DNA from 2 places in the Streptomyces sp. NPDC048523 genome. Region 1 is predicted to be linked to the other one. Evidence: riboswitches for the same ligand, from Rfam matches in the RefSeq annotation. Region 1 holds a riboswitch; the other holds the start of a gene.

Region 1 (9,776 bases):
GTCGTCGAGGATCTCCTCGATGCGCAGGAGCTGGTTGTACTTGGCGACGCGGTCCGAGCGGGCCGGGGCGCCGGTCTTGATCTGGCCGCAGTTCACCGCGACGGCGAGGTCGGCGATGGTGACGTCCTCGGTCTCGCCGGAGCGGTGGGACATCATGCACTTGAAGCCGTTGCGCTGGGCCATCTCGACGGCGTCCAGGGTCTCGGTCAGCGAGCCGATCTGGTTCACCTTGACGAGCAGGGCGTTGGCGCTGCCCTCCTCGATACCGCGGGCCAGGCGCTCCGGGTTGGTGACGAACAGGTCGTCGCCGACGATCTGGACCTTGTCGCCCAGCTTGTCGGTGATGACCTTCCAGCCGGCCCAGTCGTCCTCGAACAGCGGGTCCTCGATGGAGACGAGCGGGTAGGCCGCCACGAGCTCCTCGTAGTACTCGGTCATCTCGGCGGCCGAGCGGGACTTGCCCTCGAACTCGTACGTGCCGTCCTTGTAGAACTCGGACGCGGCGACGTCGAGCGCGAGCGCGATCTGCTCGCCGGGGACGTAGCCGGCCTGCTTGACGGCCTCGATGATGAGGTCGAGCGCGGCGCGGTTGGACTCCAGGTTCGGGGCGAAGCCGCCCTCGTCGCCGAGGCCGGTGGACAGGCCCTTGGTCTTCAGCACCTTCTTGAGGGTGTGGTAGACCTCGGCGCCCCAGCGCAGGGCCTCGGAGAAGGACTCCGCGCCGATCGGGGCAATCATGAACTCCTGGATGTCCACGTTGGAGTCGGCGTGCGAGCCGCCGTTCAGGATGTTCATCATCGGCACCGGCAGCAGGTGCGCGTTCGGGCCGCCCAGGTAGCGGAAGAGCGGGAGGTCGCTGGCCTCGGAGGCGGCGTGGGCGACGGCGAGCGAGACGCCGAGGATGGCGTTGGCGCCGAGGGAGCCCTTGTTGTCGGTGGCGTCCAGGTCGAACATCGCCTGGTCGATCAGACGCTGCTCGGTGGCGTCGTACCCGACGAGCTCCGGGCCGATCTGCTCGATGACGGCCAGCACGGCCTTCTCGACACCCTTGCCGTGGTAGCGGTTCGGGTCACCGTCGCGGAGCTCGATGGCCTCGAAGGCGCCCGTGGAGGCGCCGGAGGGGACGGCGGCACGACCGGTGCTGCCGTCGTCGAGGCCGACCTCGACCTCGACCGTGGGGTTGCCTCGGGAGTCCAGGATTTCCCGGGCTACGACGACGTCGATGGACGGCACGAGCATCTCCTTCTTGGGATGTGACACGGTCCGCCGGGACCGCGGTGGGTTCTGCGAGACCGAGCCTAACCGGCTCCGGGGGTTCGGCCACCGTGTGGACCGCCCCCTGGACAGAACCGAGAGTAAATTGTTTCCGAACTGAACAAAGACGTGCCTCGACGGGACATGAAAAAACCCCGCCCCGGTGCGTACGGGGGAACACGCACCGGAGCGGGGAGCCCGTGGGGACGGGGGGCGACCCTCACGAGGCCTTCATCCTGAAGGACACGGTTGTGAGGGCGCTGTGGTTCAGCTGGGCCCTACTTGAGGTGCAGCTGCTGACCCGGGTAGATGAAGTCCGCGTCGGTGATGATGTCCTTGTTCAGCTTGAACAGCTTCTGCCAGCCGCCCTTGACCTTGTGCTTCTCGGCGATCGAGCTGAGGGTGTCACCCTTGACGACCTTGTACTCGCCGTCACCCTTCTTGACCTTCTTGCCGGTCGGGGTGGTGACGGTCTTCTTGGCGGCCGGACGGTCCGCCGAACGCGAGGCGCTCTGCTTCTCGGTCGAACGGCTGCTCGTGTTCGAGGAGCTGGAGTTCGAGGAGCTGGAGGAGGACGAGCTGCTGCCGCTGTAGCCGGCGCTGGACAGGCCCTTGCCGCAGACCGGCCAGGCACCCTTGCCCTGGGAGGCGAGGACCTTCTCGGCGACGGCGATCTGCTGGGACTTGCTGGCCTGGTTGGCCTGCGCGGCGTACTGCGTGCCGCCGTACGCGGCCCAGGTGGAGGCCGAGAACTGCAGGCCGCCGTAGTAGCCGTTGCCGGTGTTGATGGACCAGTTGCCGCCGGACTCGCACTGGGCGACGGTGTCCCACTCGGAGGCGGTGGCGGCGGAGGCGTTGCCGGCCGCCATCAGCGGGGCGGCGATGGCGACACCGGTGACACCGGCAAGCGCGGCGGCACGGGTGGCCTTGGACGGACGACGGTGCTTGCCCTTACCGGAAAACAGCATGGTGGATCCCCTCACCGACGCCTACGAGGTGAGCTGTCGGGTTCGGGCCGGTTGAGTTGCCCGGCCGCACATCTCGCGATGCGCGGCTTCACCCCAAGCCGGTCCAGCGTGAACTGCTGGGCCCGGCGCTTACCTTGGGTCCCCCGCTCCTGCCTACGGCGCTTGACGCGACGACTGTTCCCGTTCCGTCGCTGGCAGGATTCGGCGTTGCGACGGACGGGGCTCGGGTTGCCGAGCGGTCACGACCGTAGACACGGGCTCGGCGGAATTTCAAAGACGATCAGGGCTTCTGAGACTCATCCCACACTTTCACCAATATGGACATTCAGTGCGAAGTGTGACGTGAACTCCCGCTGTTTTTCAGGCCTTTTCAGCCCTATTCAACCCCTGTGTCGAGGGTCTGACCGGCGACGATGCCGCTCGGGTCGGCCCCGATGCGGTCCTTGTTCTCGGCGTAGAGGGCACGCCATCCGCCGTCGAGGCCAAGGGAGTCGGCGATGGAGGCGAGCGAGTCGCCCTCCTGGACGGTGTAGGTGCCCGCGGCATGCCGGCCGGCCGGGGAGGAGGCTGTGCTCTTCGTCGCAATCTCCTCGGCGCTGCCGCCGCGGTGCTTGCCGGAACCGAGGGCGCCGACGTCCACGAGGGCCGAAGAGCTGCCCTGCTGCCACGACTTGTCCGCTTCGTCCTCTTCCGGGCTGACCACGGGCGAGTTGTCGGAAGGCTGTGCGTCCTCCGCGGCGGATCCCTTGGAAGGCGAAGAGTTCTTTTTGCCCGACTTGGCCGAACTGTCGCCATTGGAGGCGGTGGCCGACGGCGAGGGCGTGGCGGACGAACCGTCCAGCGCGCCGAGCAGACCGGAAGACTCCCCGGCGCCCGACGAGTCGGAGGAACCAGACGATCCGGACGAACCGGATGATGTCGACGAGTCGGATGCCGAGGGCGAGGGCGTCTCGCTCCCCACGCCCGTGTCGACGTCGGCCGCACTCGAGTCCTTGCTGAGACCGCCGAGCAGACCGCAGGTGGGCCAGGCGGCGATGCCCTGGTCCGCGAGGAGCTTCTCGGCCACGGCTATCTGCTGGTTACGGCTGGCCAGGTCCGCCGTCTCGGCGTATTCGAGGCCGCCGTACTTCTCCCAGTTCTCCTGGGACATCTGGAGGCCGCCGTAGTAGCCGTTGGCGTCGTTGGCGCTCCAGGAGCCGCCACTCTCGCACTCCGCGACCCGGTCCCAGGTGGTGCCGGTGGCGGCGCTCGCCCCGGTTGCTCCGAGCAGTGGGATCGCGATGGCGGAGCCCGTCACACCGGCCGCCACAAGGAGAGCGGGAGCCTGACGGGGGCGACGGTGACGACCGTTCCCGGAGAGCATGAGGGGACCTTTCCCGAGACAGCAAATACCGGCGCGGCGAGTGGTGCGGGGCACCGCGCTGGTCCGTGAACGTATAGGGGTTCGATCACTTGTCACAAGTTAATGCCGCGTAGATCACGTGAGGATCACAAACTTGAGGACTCGTCATGTTTACCCGCTCCATGCGGGGACAGGCCGGGCCTCTCGGTCGATTACCGGACGGGCGTGAACTCCACGGGCAAAGTACGCAGTCCACGCATGATGAGGCCCCCGCGCCACCGCAAATCAGCCGAATCGACCGCCAGTTGGAGATCCGGGAGGCGGGTGAGGAGGGTGGCGAGCGCGGTCTGGCCCTCCAGGCGGGCGAGCGGGGCACCGAGGCAGTAGTGGATGCCGTGGCCGTAACCGAGGTGCTGATTGTCACGGCGGGACAGATCGAGCACGTCGGGGTCGGCGAACCGCTCCGGATCCCGGTCCGCGGCGGCGAGCACGACGAGCACCGGGTCACCCGCGGCGATGTCCTGCCCGCCGATCCGCAGGGGTTCGGTGGCGAACCGCCAGGTGGCCAGTTCCACCGGGCCGTCGTACCGCAGCAGTTCCTCCACACCGGTCTCCAGGAGGCCCCTCTCCTGCCTGGCCAGGGATTCCTGCAGCCGGTCGCGCTGCTCGGGGTGGGTGAGGAGGGCGTAGGCGCCGTTTCCGATCAAATTGACGGTGGTTTCGAAACCTGCGAACAAGAGGATGAAGGCCATGGCCGCGGCTTCGTTCTCGGTGAGGTGCTCCCCGTGGTCGGAGGCGCGGATGAGCGCGGAGATGAGGTCCTCACCGGGAGGGGGCTCGTCGGGCAGCGCTTCCCGCTTCCGGTGGATGAGCTCGGCGAGATAGCCGCGCATCTTCTTCACGGACCGCGCCACCCCGCCTCGCGGCCCGCCGCCGTGACGGATCATCATGCCCGCCCAGTCCCGGAAGTCGTCCTGGTCCTCGCGCGGGACGCCGAGCAGGTCGCAGATCGCGTAGATGGGGAGCGGGAAGGCGAACTCGTGGATGAGGTCGGCGGTGCCCGTGGCCGCGAAGCCGTCGATGAGACGGTCGGTCAACTCCTGCACCCGGGGGGCGAACTCGGCGACCCTCCTGGGCGTGAACGCCTTGCTGACGAGCCGTCGGAGCCTGGTGTGGTCCGGTGGGTCGATGTTCAGCAGATGCGTCATCAGCTCCGCCTTGCGTTCCCCCGGAATACCGGTCTTGCCCTTGGCGTGCGCGGGCTCGTCGTGATGCGCCGGGTTCTTGCTGAGCCGCTGGTCGGCGAGGGCCTGCTTGGCATCGCCGTACCGCGTGACGAGCCAGGCCTCCACCCCACTGGGCAACCGGGTCCTGTGTACGGGGGCGTGCTCCCGGAGCCAGGCGTAGGCGGGGTAGGGGTCGGTGGCGAACTCCCAGGTGAAGAGCTCGGGGGCGGGGGAGGTAGGGGAGGCGGGGGCGGCGGGGGTGGCGGGGGGCTGGTCGGTCACTCCTTGACGTTATCCGGCGGGGTGGGGGGGTGTTCTCGTTGCCGTTTCCCTCACGTGCCGAGGGCCCTCCCTCCTCCCACCTGCCAGGCCCCTCCCCCACCCAACCGGCGCTACTTCCCCCCTCTCATCCCCTCAGCCCCCCTGACCCCTCCACCTCCCGGATCGCGTCCCGATACACCCGTGCCGCAGCCCTCAGCGCCGCCTCCGGGTCGACGCCCTCGGCCTCGGCGCGGGTGGCCAGGGCGAGGAGTTCGTAGCCGATGCCCTCGGTCTTCGGGAGGGGGACGTCCAGCCCCGCCGTCCGCACCCTCGACGCCAGCTTGGCCGCGAGGGCGAGGCCGGGCTGGCCGAGGGGGATGCCCTCGGTCACCGAGGTGCGCTGTTTCTCTATCGCCTTGGTGCGCAGCCAGTGGGCCTTGACCTCTTCGGGGGTGCTGGCCGTCTCGTCGCCGAAGACGTGCGGGTGGCGGTGGATGAGTTTGGCGACGATGCCACCGGCGACGTCGTCGACGGAGAAGGGCGCGTCCGGGTCCTCCTCGGCGATCCGGGAGTGGAAGACGACCTGGAGCAGCACGTCCCCGAGTTCCTCGCGCAGTTCGTCGCGGTCGCCCTCCTCGATCGCCTCGACGAGTTCGTACGCCTCCTCGATGCCGTACTTCGCGAGGCCCTCGTGGGTCTGCTGGGAGGACCACGGGCACTCGGCGCGGATGCGGTCCATGACCTGGACGAGGTCGAGGAGCCGGGCGCCGGGCAGGTCGTATGAGGCGGGGAGCAGCTCCAGCGCGGGCATCTGCACGCGTCCGGATCCGGCGAGGCGGGCCAGACCGTCCGTGAGGGCCGGCTCGCCCTCACCCGTGGCCACCACGACCACCGTGTATCCGCCCGCGCACGCTCGGACCAGTTCCTCCGCGGTCGGGGCCGTCTCGTCGACCGGTATCCCCGCCTCCCGCAGATACGGCAGCTGAGGGTGGGCACCGTCCGCGCACAGAACACGGTCCGCTTCGTGCAGCGCCTGCCAGGCGGGCCAGGACAGCAGGCCGGGGGCGACGCGGTGGCTGGTGGTGAGCAGGACGATGCGGCCGGGGGCGGACGCCGGGTCGGTGTCCTGGTCGGGGGCGGGCTCGAAGCCGGTTGCGTTCACAGTTCGAAGCTAACGCACGGCGCCGACGGGGCGATCGGGTTGTCCACAGGCAGGGGGTGGCGGGGTGATCGTACGATCATCCGCCCGCCGCGCACTCTGCCTGCTGCGCCCTTTTCCGCTGCGGCTCCGTTCCCTGCGAGCTCTGGTCGCTACGCGGTCTGTTCGCTCCCCGCCGCCGTGACCTCCCGTACCCACGGGGTCTTGGCGTCGACGCGGGTGCTCTTCTTGACGTCCCAGGTGCCGTAGCGCGGGTTGAGGTCGACGTCGAGTTGCCTGGACGCCTTGCTCAGGGCGTTCCAGAAGGCGGGGTCGCTGGTGTCGGTGCCGAGCTTCCCGGCGAGTTTCTGGGCCTCCAGCTGGAGGCGGAGGTTGTCGTCGAGGCGTTCGGGTGCGATGCCGTACCGCTGGAGCCAGGTCGTCTCCAGGCCCTTGGCGCCGCCCGCCTGCTCCTCCAGGCCGGACCGCAGCTCCTGGACCTCCTTGCGGGTCACGGACACGCCCGCGTCGGCGGCCGCCCGGTGCAGTACCCGGTCCAGGACCATGCCGTGCAGGACGTCACGGGTGAGAGTGCCGGTCTTGGCGATGGCCTGCTTGTACTGCGTCTCGTCCGTGACGGCGGCCCGCTGCGCGTCACGCACCTCGGTCACCCGGTTCTCCAGCTGGGAGACGGTGATCCGCTGCCCGCCGACGACGGCCGCAGCGCCGGGATGCGCCTCGTTTCCGCAGGCGGTGAGCAGGGGTGCCGCGGCGGCGAGGGCGGCGGAGAGGACGAGCGCGGTGCGACGACGGCGGTGCAAGGAGGCCTCCCGAGGAGATTGTGCGACGGTGCACAAGGTCTTGCGGTGATCGATGGTAGGCAGGGGACCGGCTCTGGCCAACCCATTCGACCAACGATTCGCCGGGACTTCGGGCACCGCCGCGCATTCACCGCACGCACGCGCGCGTGCCGGGGTCAGCCGGTGATGGCCACCGGGCCGTCCCAGGCGTCGCGGTCCACGGTGATCGTGTAGCCGTTCCGCGTCTCCTTGCTGTTGACCATGTACTGGTGGCCGCGGCTGTGATCGGTGTACTGGGTCTTGCCGAACGGCCAGTCCGCCGTCGTGGTGTTCTGCTTGTCCCACAGCGCGTACCAGAGGTTGCCCGGCAGGTCCGTCTTGTCGGTCGCGTTGGCGATCGCCTTGGCACTGGAGCTGGTGAAGCCGTAGTAGCCCGCGCGGTACGTCTTCGCGCGCAAGGTCTTGTCGAAGGCGCGCACATAGGTGAGCACGGCGTCGTTGCACGCCTTGTTCGTGATGTCGTACGCCTCCATGTCCAGGTAGATCGGGCTGCCGGTCTTCATGCCGAGCGCGGAGGCCTTGGCGACCGCGTCCGCGCCGTCCTTCGCGCCCAGGGAGGCGGCGGTGGAGGCGGTGAGCTTCTCGGGGCTGGAGCCGGTCTGGCAGGGCGGCTGGGCGCCGACGTAGAGCGGGATGAGCTTCCAGCCGGCCGTGCTGACGGACTTGACCCAGGAGGCGGTGAGGTTGGGCTGGGCGCAGCCGCGGTTCTTGCCGCCGACGTAGACGGCGGCGGCGCCGTAGAGGCCGCCCTTCCATGCCTTCATCGCGGACAGGGAGGGGGCCGCGCAGGTGTCGAAGGCGCGGCCGGTGTACGTCTTCTGCGCGGGCCAGGTGGTCGCGGCCATCGAGCTCTGCGCGGCGAGGCCCGCGCCGGCGACCACGGCGGCTCCGGCGACGCCCCACGTGATGTATCTGCGCTTCTTCGACTGCCGATGGCTGGACCTGGACGACATGGACTACCCCACCCCTGGATGTGCTGTTGCTCGTGCCGGTGATCGTGCCGTGATTGTGCTGTACATGCGTACTTGGTGGAAACGAAGCGTAGAGCCAAGCGGCGGGGCCTTGTGACCCGCCCCTAGCCCAGCCCCTAGCCCCGCACCTGTCCCAGCCACTGGAGCGTCCGGCGGACCTCCACCGCGAGCGGGTGACCCGGTCCCTGGACGCGCTCCACGTCGTGCAGCAGCCGCACGAGGGTGTCGTGGGCGGCGGCCCGGTCGCCGACGGCGAGCAGGAGGTGGCCGATGCGGCGGCGGACGTCGTGGGCGAGTTCGGGGTCGCCGGCCACGTACTGGTTCTCGTAGTACGGCAGCAGGGCCCGGTACTCGGCCAGTGCGGCCGCGGGTTCGCCGAGTTGTTCCAGGCACTGGGCGGCGTCGTAGCGGAAGCGCAGGGACTGCGGGTCGGCGTGGCCGGCCTCGGTGGCGCGTTCGTCGGCGAGGCGGCGCAGTTCGGGCAGGGCGCGCCGGTACTGGCCGTCGTCCATGAGGGTGGCGGCGTACTGCTTGCGCAGGGTGCGTACGACCGGGGAGTTGGCGCCGTGCTGTTCGGCGGCCGCGGGCAGGATGGCGCCGAGGATGTCGACGGCCTGGGTGATGCGGCCCTCGCCGAGGAGCTGCTTGACCTCGTCGACCGCGCGCGCGACGTCCGGCTTCTCGGCCTTGTCGGGGGCGGGTGAGACGGGAGCGGGCTGGTGCGCGGGCGTACGCGCGCGGTCCGGCCAGGGGGCGTGCGGACGGAGGAAGGGGCGTGTGGGGTCCAGGGGTGCTCCGGTGGGCGTTCCGCGCGCGGGCAGGAGCAGCGCCAGGTCCTCGTAGACGTCCTGTGCGGAGGCCGGGCGGTGCTGCGGGTCCTTGGCGAGCAGCCGCAGGACGAGCGCTTCGAGGGCCTCGGGGACCTCGGGGCGGGTGCGGCGCACGGGCAGCGGAGGCTCGTACAGGTGCCGGTGCAGTACGCCGAGCGCGGTGGAGCCGGCGAACGGGACGTCGCCGCTGAGGAGTTCGTGGAGCAGTACGCCGAGTGCGTACAGGTCGGTGTACGGGCCGACCGCGCCGCCCATGGCCTGCTCGGGCGCCATGTAGGCGGGCGAGCCGATCGGTGAGCCGGTGTGGGTGAGGCGGGTGGTGTCGGTGTCCATGACGGAGGCGACGCCGAGGTCGAGGACGGTGACCGTGCCGTCCTGCTTCACCATCACGTTGCGCGGCTTGAGGTCGCGGTGGACGATCGGCACGGCGTGCACGGCGCTCAGTACGGCGCACAGTTGCGCGGCGACCGCGACCGCCCACTGCCAGGGGTACGGGTCGTGCTCGGCGAGATGGTCGGAGAGGTCCGCGCCGTCGACGTACTGCATGACGAGGAACAGCTCCTCGCCCTCGCTGCCCGCGTCGTGCACGGTGACGAGCCCGGGGTGGTCGACCTGCGCGGTCACCCGGCACTCCCGCACGAACCGGCGGCGCAGCTCGTCGGCCTCCTGCCCGGCCACCTTGTCGGGGCGCAGCAGCTTCACCGCCACGCGCCGGTCCAGCCGTTGGTCGTAGGCCGTCCACACCTGTCCCATGCCGCCCTGCCCGATGAGCGTGGACAGTGCGTAGCGGTCGGCGACGACACGTCCTGCCGCCGCGGTCACCTGCCGCCCTCGGGGTTGCCGTCGTGGCTGCCGCCTTGGCTGCCTTCGTGCTTGCGCAGATAGTCGCTGAGCTCGTCGAGTTCGGCGCGCACCTGGTCGATGCG
Region 2 (9,776 bases), on a different contig from region 1:
GTCCGTCCGCGTCTGGTCGTCCGCCGACGGCGGCAGGACCTGGAAGGCGGCGACCGTCAGGCACTCCGGGTCGACCTGGCAGGCGTCCGTGCACAACCCGGCCTCCGGTGCGGTCGCCCTGCGTTCCGAGGTGACCGACGCGGCCGGGGACCGCTCGGTGGAGACGGTCTACCGGGCGTACGCCATCGGCTGAGGCCGGCGGGGCGGGGTCACAGCAGGTGGCGGTTCGGGGCCTTGGCGCGGTCCTCGTACTCGCCCAGCACCACCACGTCCACGCCCTGCGCCGTGAGCAGTCCCGTCCCGTCCGCTCCCGCCACGAAGGTGTCCGGCTCCCGCCACGCCGTCACCACCCGGCGTACCCCCGCGTCCAGGATCAGCCGGGCGCAGGGGGCCGGGCGGGAGGCCCGGTGGGTGCAGGGTTCCAGGCTGGTGTAGACGGTGGCCGTGGCCAGGCGGGGGTCGTCCGGGGCGATCTTCGCCAGCGCCGCCTCCTCCGCGTGGACGACCGGGGCGCCGGCCTCCCTGGAGTGGCCGCGGGCGAGTTCCGTCCCGTCGGCCGCCACCACGACCGCGCCCACGCTGAACGCGGTCTCCGAAGGCGGGCACTGCGCCGCCGACTCGCAGGCCCGCGCGAGCCATTGGTGGTCCGCGGCGGTGGGGAGCGGGCCGGTGCCGGGGGCGGTGGGCTCGTAGCGCATCAGGACCACGTCCTCGATACGGCGGCTCTCCAGCAGCCGCAGCCGGCCGGACTGGTAGCCGCCCGGGCCGAAGAGGCGGGGGGCGTCCGGGGTGCCGACGAAGAGGGGGGCGAGGACCAGCTGCACCTCGTCCGCCAGGCCCTGCTGGAGGAGCTGGGTGTGGATCCGGCCGCCGCCCTCCACCATCAGCCGCTCCACTCCGCGCTCCTCGTGCAGGTGCTCCAGCAGGCGGCGCCAGTCCAGCTCGGGGCCGAGGGAGACCACGTCGGCCGCCAGGCCGAGGGAGCGGGCCCGCTCCGCGCCCTTGTCCGTCGTGAAGACGAGCTTGTCGCCGCCCGTGTGCCAGAAGTTCGCGGCCGGGTCCAGTTCTCCCGAGCCGCTGACCGTGACCTTCAGGGGATACGGCGGCTTCCCGGCGGCGACCCGGGCCGCGCGGCGCGTCTCGGAGTTCACCAGCAGGCGGGGGTTGTCGGCGCGGATCGTGCCCGCGCCGATGAGGATCGCGTCCACGGAGGCGCGGACCTCGTCGACGCGGTCGAAGTCGGCCGGGCTGGAGAGAAGGAGCCGGTCGGGGCCGGTGTCGTCGAGGTAGCCGTCGAGGGAGACCGCGGCGGAGAGCAGGACGTAGGGGTGGGGCATCGGCGCGGTCCCTCTCGAAAACGGATGGCGGGGCTTGGTTCAAGTTTGAAGCAAACCTACACTGGGGGCATGACGACCCGCTGGCTCAGCCCCGACGAGCAGCGAGCCTGGCGTGCGTACATCGCCGCCTCGCTCCTCCTGGAGGACACCATCGACCGGCAGCTCCAGCAGGAGGCCGGCATGCCCCACCTGTACTACTCCATCCTGGCCAACCTCTCCGAGATCCCGGAGCGGCGGTTGCGGATGACCGAGCTCGCCGAGTTTCTGAAGATCACCCGGCCGCGGCTGACGTATGCCGTCGCCCGGCTGGAGAAGGACGGGCTGCTGCGGCGCGAGAGCTGCCAGTGGGACAAGCGGGGCAGTGTCGCGGTCCTCACCGACGAGGGGATGGCGGTGCTGGAGCGGGCGGCCCCGGGACATGTGGACACGGTCCGCACCGCGCTCTTCGACCGGCTCACCCCGGAGCAGGTGGGGCAGCTCGAGGAGATCTTCACGAGCGTCACCGAGGGGCTCCAGGGCGAGGAGGGCGCCTCCGGGGAGGTTCCGTGGCGCCGTCGGTCGTCGCCGCCCTGTGGATGACAAGCGCCATAAAGGCCAGTGACAAGCGCCATAAAGGCGTTGCTTCAAATTTAAAGCATGGGGTAGGGTCTCGATCAGTAGAACTGTTTCAAATCTGAAGCAGGTGTGCCTACGGAGCGGAGTACCCGCATGACCGACCTGCCCGCCGCCACCCAGCGCTCCCGCGTCCGCGTCCCGCTGCGCTTCGGGGACGGCTACGGCGTGGACGCCGAACTCGTCACCTTCCACGGCCTGGCCGACGGGCGGGAGCACCTCGCCGTCGTCCTCGGCGACCCCGCCCCCGGCACCACCCCGCTGGTGCGGCTGCACTCCGAGTGCCTCACCGGCGACGTCTTCGGCTCCGCCCGCTGCGACTGCGGCCCGCAACTGCGCGAGGCGGTCGAGCGCATAGCCGAGCGCGGCGGCGTCCTGCTCTACCTCCGCCAGGAGGGCCGCGGCATAGGCCTCTACAACAAGCTCGACGCGTACGCCCTCCAGGACCAGGGCCTCGACACCTACGCCGCGAACACCGCGCTGGGCCTGCCCGAGGACGCCCGCGACTACACGGCGGCCGCGCAGATGCTCCAGGCACTGGGGATCGCCGAGCTCGACCTGCTCTCCAACAACCCCGACAAGGCGGGCCAGTTGCGCGACCTCGGCATCGACGTCCGCGACCGGGTCCCCACCGGTGTCTTCACCACCGCCCACAACGTCCGCTACTTGCGTGCGAAGGTCCTGCAGACCCAGCACACGCTGCCGCTGGGGGAGTTGACCGAACTCGGCGTCGGCTGACCGTCACCTGGGCGTGTGCGCCAGATAGGCCAGCACGGCCAGGACCCGCCGGTGGCCACTGTCGCTCGGCGGCAGGCCCAGCTTGAGGAAGACGTTGCCGATGTGCTTGCTGACCGCGCGCTCGGTGACCACGAGGGTCTTGGCGATGGTCGTGTTGTCGTGGCCCTCGGCCATCAGCTTCAGCACCTCGCGCTCGCGCGGGGTGAGGGAGCCGAGCGGGGTGTCGCGGCGCCGGGTCAGGAGCTCGGTGACGACCTCGGGGTCGAGCGCCGTACCGCCGGCCTCCACCCGCTCCAGCGCGTCGAGGAACTCGTCGACCCGGCCGACCCGGTCCTTGAGGAGGTAGCCGACCCCGCTGGTGCCACCGGCCAGCAACTCGGCGGCGTACGACTCCTCGACGTACTGCGAGAGCACCAGTACCGGGAGTCCCGGGATCCGCTCCCTCGCCTCCAGGGCGGCCCGCAGACCCTCGTCGCGGAACCCGGGCGGCATCCGCACATCGAGGACGGCCACGTCAGGGCGGTGTTCGAGCAGGGCGGGCAGGATCTCGGGGCCGGTGCCGACGACGGCCACGACCTCGTGCCCGGAGGAGGTCAGAAGGAGGACGAGCCCCTCTCTCAGGAGGGCGTTGTCCTCGGCGATCACCACACGCACGGCAGCTCCACATCGATCACGGTCGGGCCCCCGATGGGGCTGGTCACTTCGAAGGTCCCGTCGAGCGCGGCGACCCGGCGCCGCATACCGAGCAGCCCCGAGCCAGCGGACTCGTCGGCGCCGCCCCGGCCCTCGTCCCGCACCCGCACGGTCAGACCGCGCCGGGTCCTGGCCAGCCGGACCTCGGCCCGGTCGGCGCCGCTGTACTTGGCGACGTTGGTGAGCGACTCGGCCACCACGAAGTAGGCCGCGGCCTCCACCGCCGCGGGCGCCCGGGTGCCCGCGTCCAGGCCGCCGTCGTCCACGACCACGGAGAGTCCGCCGCTCGCGGCGAGCGCCCTTACCGCGCCGACGAGACCCCGGTCGGTGAGGATCGGCGGGTGGATGCCGCGCACCACCTGCCGCAGCTCCGCCAGCGCCTGTTCGGCCTGGTCCTGGGCGTCGTCCAGCAGTTTGCGGGCGGCGTCGGGGTCCCGCTCGTAGGCCCGCTTGGCGAGTCCGATCCGCATCGACAGCGCCACCAGGTTGGCCTGGGCGCCGTCGTGCAGGTCCCGCTCGATGCGGCGCAGCTCGGCCTCGTGCGCGGCGATCGCATCGGCCCGGGTCTCCCGCAGCTCCTCGACCCGCCGGGCCAGCCTGGCCTCGGGGGAGGGCATGAGCAGCACGGTCGACCAGCGGGCCTCGGTGTCCGCGAGCCGCACGATCAGCGGGAGGACGACGGGGTCGCGGCGCAGCGCCCCGGCCCACACGCCGTCGACGACCAGGCCGAGGGGCCACAGCGGGAGGGCGAGCGCGAGGAGGGCGCCGTAGAGGTAGTGGGCGAGCATCCAGCGGAGGTCCCTGAGCGTGCCGGGGTCCCGCACCGAGATGCGCAGCCGTTCGCGCAGGGTGCCGGTCATCGGTGTGTACGCCTCGGGGATCTCCCGGCCCGTCCACAGGGCGGTCAGGTTCCGCTTGGCGCCGGCGATCCGCCGTATCAGCAGCACGGCCTCGGGCAGCAGCCAGCAGCCGACCACGGCGACCGTACCGATGGCGGCGATCAGCAGCACGGTGATGAAGAGGTACATGCCGAAGCACATCGCCGCGGCCACGACGAGATGCACGCTCGCCATCGCCGCACGCCGCACCGACTTCCCCATGCCGCTCACGCTAGACGAACGGCCCCGGGCGCACGGTGTAGCCCGCTACACCATCGGGGCCCGGACGAGGATCACTCCCCGCCGCCGCCGTCCTCGCCGCCGCCGTGGTCCCGCACCCAGTTCCTGTGGGCGTTGGACCCTTCACGGCCGGGAGAGAGCTTCAGCACGGTCCCGTCGTGGAACTGCTCCAGGCTCGTCACCACATAGGGCGAGCCGGCCCGCACCGCCAGCCGGATGCCGCCGTTGCCGAACTCCGTCACCCGCAGCGTTCGCCCGCCGGAGAGCGGGATGTCCCGCTCGCCGATCTCCGCCGGTCGCTCGTCGGCTGCCGCCATGGTTCCCTCCTGGTTCTGGTGAGGGCCGCCACGGTACGCCGCTCCAGCGGGAGGGGTCCCGAAACAACCCTGGCGCGGAGCACTCTCCGGATGACGTATGCTGGTTACACAACGACGCGGGGTGGAGCAGCTCGGTAGCTCGCTGGGCTCATAACCCAGAGGTCGCAGGTTCAAATCCTGTCCCCGCTACTCACGGCTCAGGGCCGGAGTCCAGTTCACTGGACTCCGGCCCTGAGTGTTTTCCCCTTCGTGACGTGATGTGACGCGGGGTGAGCGCGCGACCGCCCTCCGCGTTACAGCTGACATACCGTCAATGTCCTTGTGTGGCTTGAGTGAAGGTCAACTCGCCCGTTTTTAGGCGTTCATGGGCCGTAAGTCCAGCGTGATTTCGTTAATGATCAAGCGGAACGGCTTGGAATCGGGCCCCCGCGTCTATTAACGTTCGATAACGCAGCGCGGTCGTCCCAGCCGTCACAAGAGACGGCTCCGTGCTCACGCGCCGAATTCCGCAAGGGAACCGGGGAACCACCAACTTGGGGTGAATCGCTCGTACGCCACCGTGGCAGCACGGTCGGTATACGCGCGTAGGAGACCTTCCTGCTCCGAACCCGTCAGCTAACCCGGTAGGCGAGAAGGAAGGAAAGGAGCGCGCCCACGTGGCGTCCAACCCGCCTGCCCCCGAGGCGCCGTACGTCCCGAGCGACACCCTCGTATACGGCGGTTACCGCGCCGACGACGAGGCCCCGCTCGGCGAGTGGAACCCCACCGCGGACTCCCTCGCTCCCGTACGAGGCCGGCATCGCGTCGCCAAGCAGCGTGGCGGAGGGTTCGCCCGTAGCTCCACCGTTCTGGGCGTCGGTGTCATAGCCGCCGTCAGCGCCGGCGGGATGGCCAGCGCCAACACCGGCAAGCCGCCGGTCTCCATCTCCATGCCCGACCTGCCCAACGTGGGCTCGCTCATCTCGGACGACTCCGCCCCCACCGCGGACGACACGAGCGCCTTCAGCAGCGTCGGTGCCACCACCGCCGACACCGCCAAGGGCACCTCGGACGCCGGTGAGGCGCTGCGCTCGCGGATCCTGGCCCAGGCCGAGCTGCAGCAGGACCAGCTCGACACCAAGGCCGCCCAGGCCATCGCGGACACCGCCGAGAAGGAGGCCGACGCGGCCGCCGCCAAGGCGGAGAAGGAGGCCCAGGAGAAGGCCGCCGCCGCGAAGAAGAAGGCGGAGGAGGCGGCCGCGAAGAAGGCCGAGGCCGCGCGCCTGGCCGAGCTCGCCAAGCAGTACACGCTGCCGACCTCGTCGTACACCATCACCTCGACCTTCGGTCAGGCCGGTTCGCTGTGGTCCTCCGGCTACCACACGGGCCTCGACTTCGCCGCCCCCACGGGCACGCTCATCAAGGCGATCCACAGCGGCACCATCACCGAGGCCGGCTGGGCCGGTTCCTACGGCTACCGCACGATCCTCACCCTCGACGACGGCACCGAGCTGTGGTTCTGCCACCAGTCCTCGATCAGCGTCAGCGTCGGCCAGAAGGTCGGCACCGGTGACGTCATCGGCCGCGTGGGCGCCACGGGCAACGTGACCGGCGCGCACCTGCACCTGGAGGTCCACCCGAACGGCTCGGCCGACGGGATCGACCCGATGGCGTGGCTGCGCGGCAAGGGGCTCACTCCCTGAGGCGCCAACTGAAGCGCCCCTGAGGTTTGTGCCGGTGCGCCGGAGGAGCTGATTCCGCTTGTTTACGAGGACTTTGCGGCCGCAGCGGAAGACCGGCGTCCGGCACGGGCGTTGACGTTGGCATGACTTCTCTTCGCAAGCTCGGCTCCTCCGACCTCGAGGTCTTCCCGCTCACCCTCGGCGGCAACGTCTTCGGCTGGACCGCCGACGAGGCCACCTCCTTCGACGTCCTCGACGCGTACACCGCGGCCGGCGGCAACTTCGTCGACACGGCCGACGTGTACTCGGCGTGGGTCGAGGGAAACTCCGGCGGCGAGTCCGAGACCGTCATCGGCAAGTGGCTGGCGGCTCGCGGCAACCGTGACGACGTCGTCATCGCCACGAAGGTCAGCCAGCACCCCGACTTCCAGGGCCTGTCCGGGGCGAACATCAAGGCCGCCGCCGACGCCTCCCTGAAGCGCCTGGGCACCGACCACATCGACCTGTACTACACCCACTTCGACAAGACCGAGGTGCCGGTCGAGGAGATCATCGGCGCGCTGGACGAACTGGTGAAGGCGGGCAAGGTGCGGGCGATCGGCGCCTCCAACATCTCCGCCGCGCGCCTCGCGGAGTCCCTCGCCTTCTCCGACCGCGAGGGCCTCGCGCGCTATGTCGCCCTCCAGCCCCACTACAACCTGGTCTCGCGCGACACGTACGAGGGTGAACTGGAGGCGCTCGCGGCCCGGGAGGGCCTCGCCGCCGTCCCGTACTACGCCCTCGCCTCCGGGTTCCTCACCGGTAAGTACCGCCCCGGTACGACGGTCGACAGTGCGCGCGCCGCGGGCGCCGGCCAGCACCTGGACACCGAGCGCGGCCGCAAGGTCCTCGCGGCGCTCGACGACATCGCCGAGGCCCACACCGTCCCGGTCGCCACGGTCGCCCTCGCCTGGCTCGCCGCCCAGCCGACGGTCGCGGCCCCGATCGCGTCCGCCCGCACGGTGGAACAGCTGCCGGCGCTGCTGGGCGTGGCCGACCTGACCCTGACGGAGGAGGAGCTGGCGCGCCTGACGGAGGCGTCGGCCTGACCCTCCGCCGCACGGTCTATGTGCGGTACGGGTTGTAGGCGGGGTACGGCACCGTCGGGTGGACCGGGGGCGTCGGCTGGCCGGGGTGGCCGTGGTGCGTCGGCCGGGCCGGGTGAGGGGCGTATCCGTACGCCCCGTACACCGGCCAGGGCGGCGCGGCCACCGGTACCGGCGGTGCCGTGATCCGGGCCGCGTGGTCCAGCGCGGGCCGCGCGACATCCCGCCGCCGCCACAGCTCGTGCAGCAACTCCCGCTCCCGTACGACGAAGTCCGCGTTCGCCCGCCCGAGCCGCCCCCGGCGCCGCAGGAACGCCAACGACGTCGCGTACGCCTCGTACTGCGAGACCGCCCGCGCCGCGGTCCGCCCGCCGAACTGCCGCCGCGCGTAGTCCCGCGCCACCCGCCGCGCCCGCATCGAGCCCAGCACATGGGGCTCGGTCGGCGTCAGCCACCCGGCGACGGCGTACGCGGGCAGCTCCTCGCGCACGGTCTTCAGCTCCCGCTGCCGTGTCCAGATGACCAGCCAGGTCAGCAGCGCGAACGCCGGCACCATGAACATCGCGTACACCGCGAAGAAGCCGTACTCCCCGAATGTCGACGAGCCGTTCCACGTCGCGTGCATGCCCATCGCGAGCAGCAGTCCGGACAGCGGGACGAGAACCCGCCGTACGTGCTGGCGTTCCGCCGACAGCGCGGAGATGCCGAAGCCGATGCCGGTCAGGACGGTGAACAAGGGGTGCGCGAACGGCGACATGACGACACGCACGAAGAAGGTCGCGGCGGTGACCGAGGCGATGCCGCGGTCACCGGTGAGCTGGTCGGTGCCGAAGGCGGTGCCGAGGTAGAGGATGTTCTCGGTGAAGGCGAAGCCGGTGGCGGTGACCCCCGCTATCACCACGCCGTCGACGATCCCGGTGAAGTCCCGTCTGCGGAACAGGAAGACGAGCAGTACGGCGGCGGCCTTGGCGGACTCCTCGACGATCGGCGCTATCACGGTCGCGCCGAGGGTGTCCGCGCCGGACGGGTCGGCGGTCGCCGTCGCTATCCACTTCGTCGCGAAGCTGTTGGCGATGATCGCTATCAGCGCGGCCGCGCAGGCGCCCCAGGCGAAGGCGAACAGCAGATTGCGCCAGGGCCCCGGTGCGACGCGGTCGAGCCAGCGGAACGCGGCTATGAGCAGCGGTACGGGCAGGACGGCGAGCCCCAGGCCGACCAGGAACCCCTCGGTACCGGTCTGTTGACGGACCAGGGCGAGGATGACGAGCCCGGACAGGGTGAGGAGGGTGATGAGCGCGCCGTAGCGCACCCACTTCCGCTGCCACCAGTGCGCATGCCGCAGTGCACCGCCACCGGTGGGGTCACCGGAGTACGTCGGATACGGGGGAAAGGTGGCCACGGCATCGACCTTAACGAGACAGAGGCGCCGCCCGCAGGCGGGGCGGGATGCTCAGGCGCCGGTGGGGGACTGGTCGGGTCGGTCGGGTCGGTCGCCGTGCTGTACGCGGCGGAACAGCAGGTCGTTCACGACATGTCCCTTCTCCAGTCCCTGTCCCTCGAAACGGGTCAGCGGCCGGAACTCCGGACGCGCCGCGAAACCGCCGCCGGTCCGGGTGTTCTCGAAGGCCGGGTGCGCGGTGAGTACGTCGAGCATCTGTTCGGCGTACGGCTCCCAGTCGGTCGCGCAGTGCACCAGCGCGCCGGGCCGCAGGCGGGTCGCGGCCAGGTCCAGGAACTCGGGTTGGATCAGCCGCCGTTTGTGGTGTCGCTTCTTGGGCCAGGGGTCGGGGAAGTACACGCGCAGTCCGTCGAGCGAGTCTTCGCCGAGCATCTCGCGCAGCAGGATGATGGCGTCGCCGTTGCCGACCCGGATGTTGGACAGCTTCTGCTGCTCGGCGAGATTGAGCAGGTTGCCCTGGCCCGGGGTGTGCACGTCGACGGCGAGGATGTTGGTGTCGGGGTCGGCGGCGGCCATCTGCGCGGTGGCCTCACCCATCCCGAACCCGATCTCCAGCACGACGGGACGGTCGTTCCCGAACATCTCACCGAGGTCGATCGTGTGCTGCCCGTCGATGTCGAGCCCCCACGTGGGCCACAGCCGCTGCAACGCGTCCGCCTGCCCCGCCGTCACCCGGCTCCGCCGCGGCTGGAAACTCCGGATCCGCCGCTCGAAGTGCGACCCCGCGGGATCAGCACTGGGCCCATCGGGAAACCG

What was found. Region 1 has a riboswitch for cyclic di-AMP ahead of ACGFWE_RS29780 (transglycosylase family protein). Riboswitches for the same ligand answer to the same signal wherever they lie in the genome.
Region 2: another riboswitch for cyclic di-AMP. It lies ahead of ACGFWE_RS25610 (M23 family metallopeptidase); the one in region 1 lies ahead of ACGFWE_RS29780 (transglycosylase family protein).

The regions. Positions count from the first base shown of each region.
Region 1 is NZ_JBICWQ010000006.1:109,390-119,165, forward strand. Features, by position in the region: gene eno (phosphopyruvate hydratase) at 1-1,239, opposite strand, end outside; gene ACGFWE_RS29780 (transglycosylase family protein) at 1,533-2,222, opposite strand; cyclic di-AMP (ydaO/yuaA leader) riboswitch at 2,226-2,393, opposite strand; gene ACGFWE_RS29785 (transglycosylase family protein) at 2,599-3,585, opposite strand; gene ACGFWE_RS29790 (cytochrome P450) at 3,777-5,072, opposite strand; gene ACGFWE_RS29795 (nucleoside triphosphate pyrophosphohydrolase) at 5,197-6,213, opposite strand; gene ACGFWE_RS29800 (SurA N-terminal domain-containing protein) at 6,363-7,010, opposite strand; gene ACGFWE_RS29805 (glycoside hydrolase domain-containing protein) at 7,166-8,002, opposite strand; gene ACGFWE_RS29810 (protein kinase) at 8,137-9,630, opposite strand; gene ACGFWE_RS29815 (hypothetical protein) at 9,669-9,776, opposite strand, start outside.
Region 2 is NZ_JBICWQ010000005.1:18,121-27,896, reverse strand. Features, by position in the region: gene ACGFWE_RS25650 (hypothetical protein) at 1-193, shown strand, start outside; gene ACGFWE_RS25645 (dihydrofolate reductase family protein) at 210-1,337, opposite strand; gene ACGFWE_RS25640 (MarR family winged helix-turn-helix transcriptional regulator) at 1,407-1,916, shown strand; gene ribA (GTP cyclohydrolase II) at 2,046-2,687, shown strand; gene ACGFWE_RS25630 (response regulator) at 2,691-3,341, opposite strand; gene ACGFWE_RS25625 (histidine kinase) at 3,329-4,480, opposite strand; gene ACGFWE_RS25620 (hypothetical protein) at 4,552-4,815, opposite strand; tRNA gene ACGFWE_RS25615 (tRNA-Met) at 4,931-5,004, shown strand; cyclic di-AMP (ydaO/yuaA leader) riboswitch at 5,303-5,460, shown strand; gene ACGFWE_RS25610 (M23 family metallopeptidase) at 5,472-6,497, shown strand; gene ACGFWE_RS25605 (aldo/keto reductase) at 6,620-7,564, shown strand; gene ACGFWE_RS25600 (PrsW family intramembrane metalloprotease) at 7,581-8,960, opposite strand; gene trmB (tRNA (guanosine(46)-N7)-methyltransferase TrmB) at 9,012-9,776, opposite strand, start outside.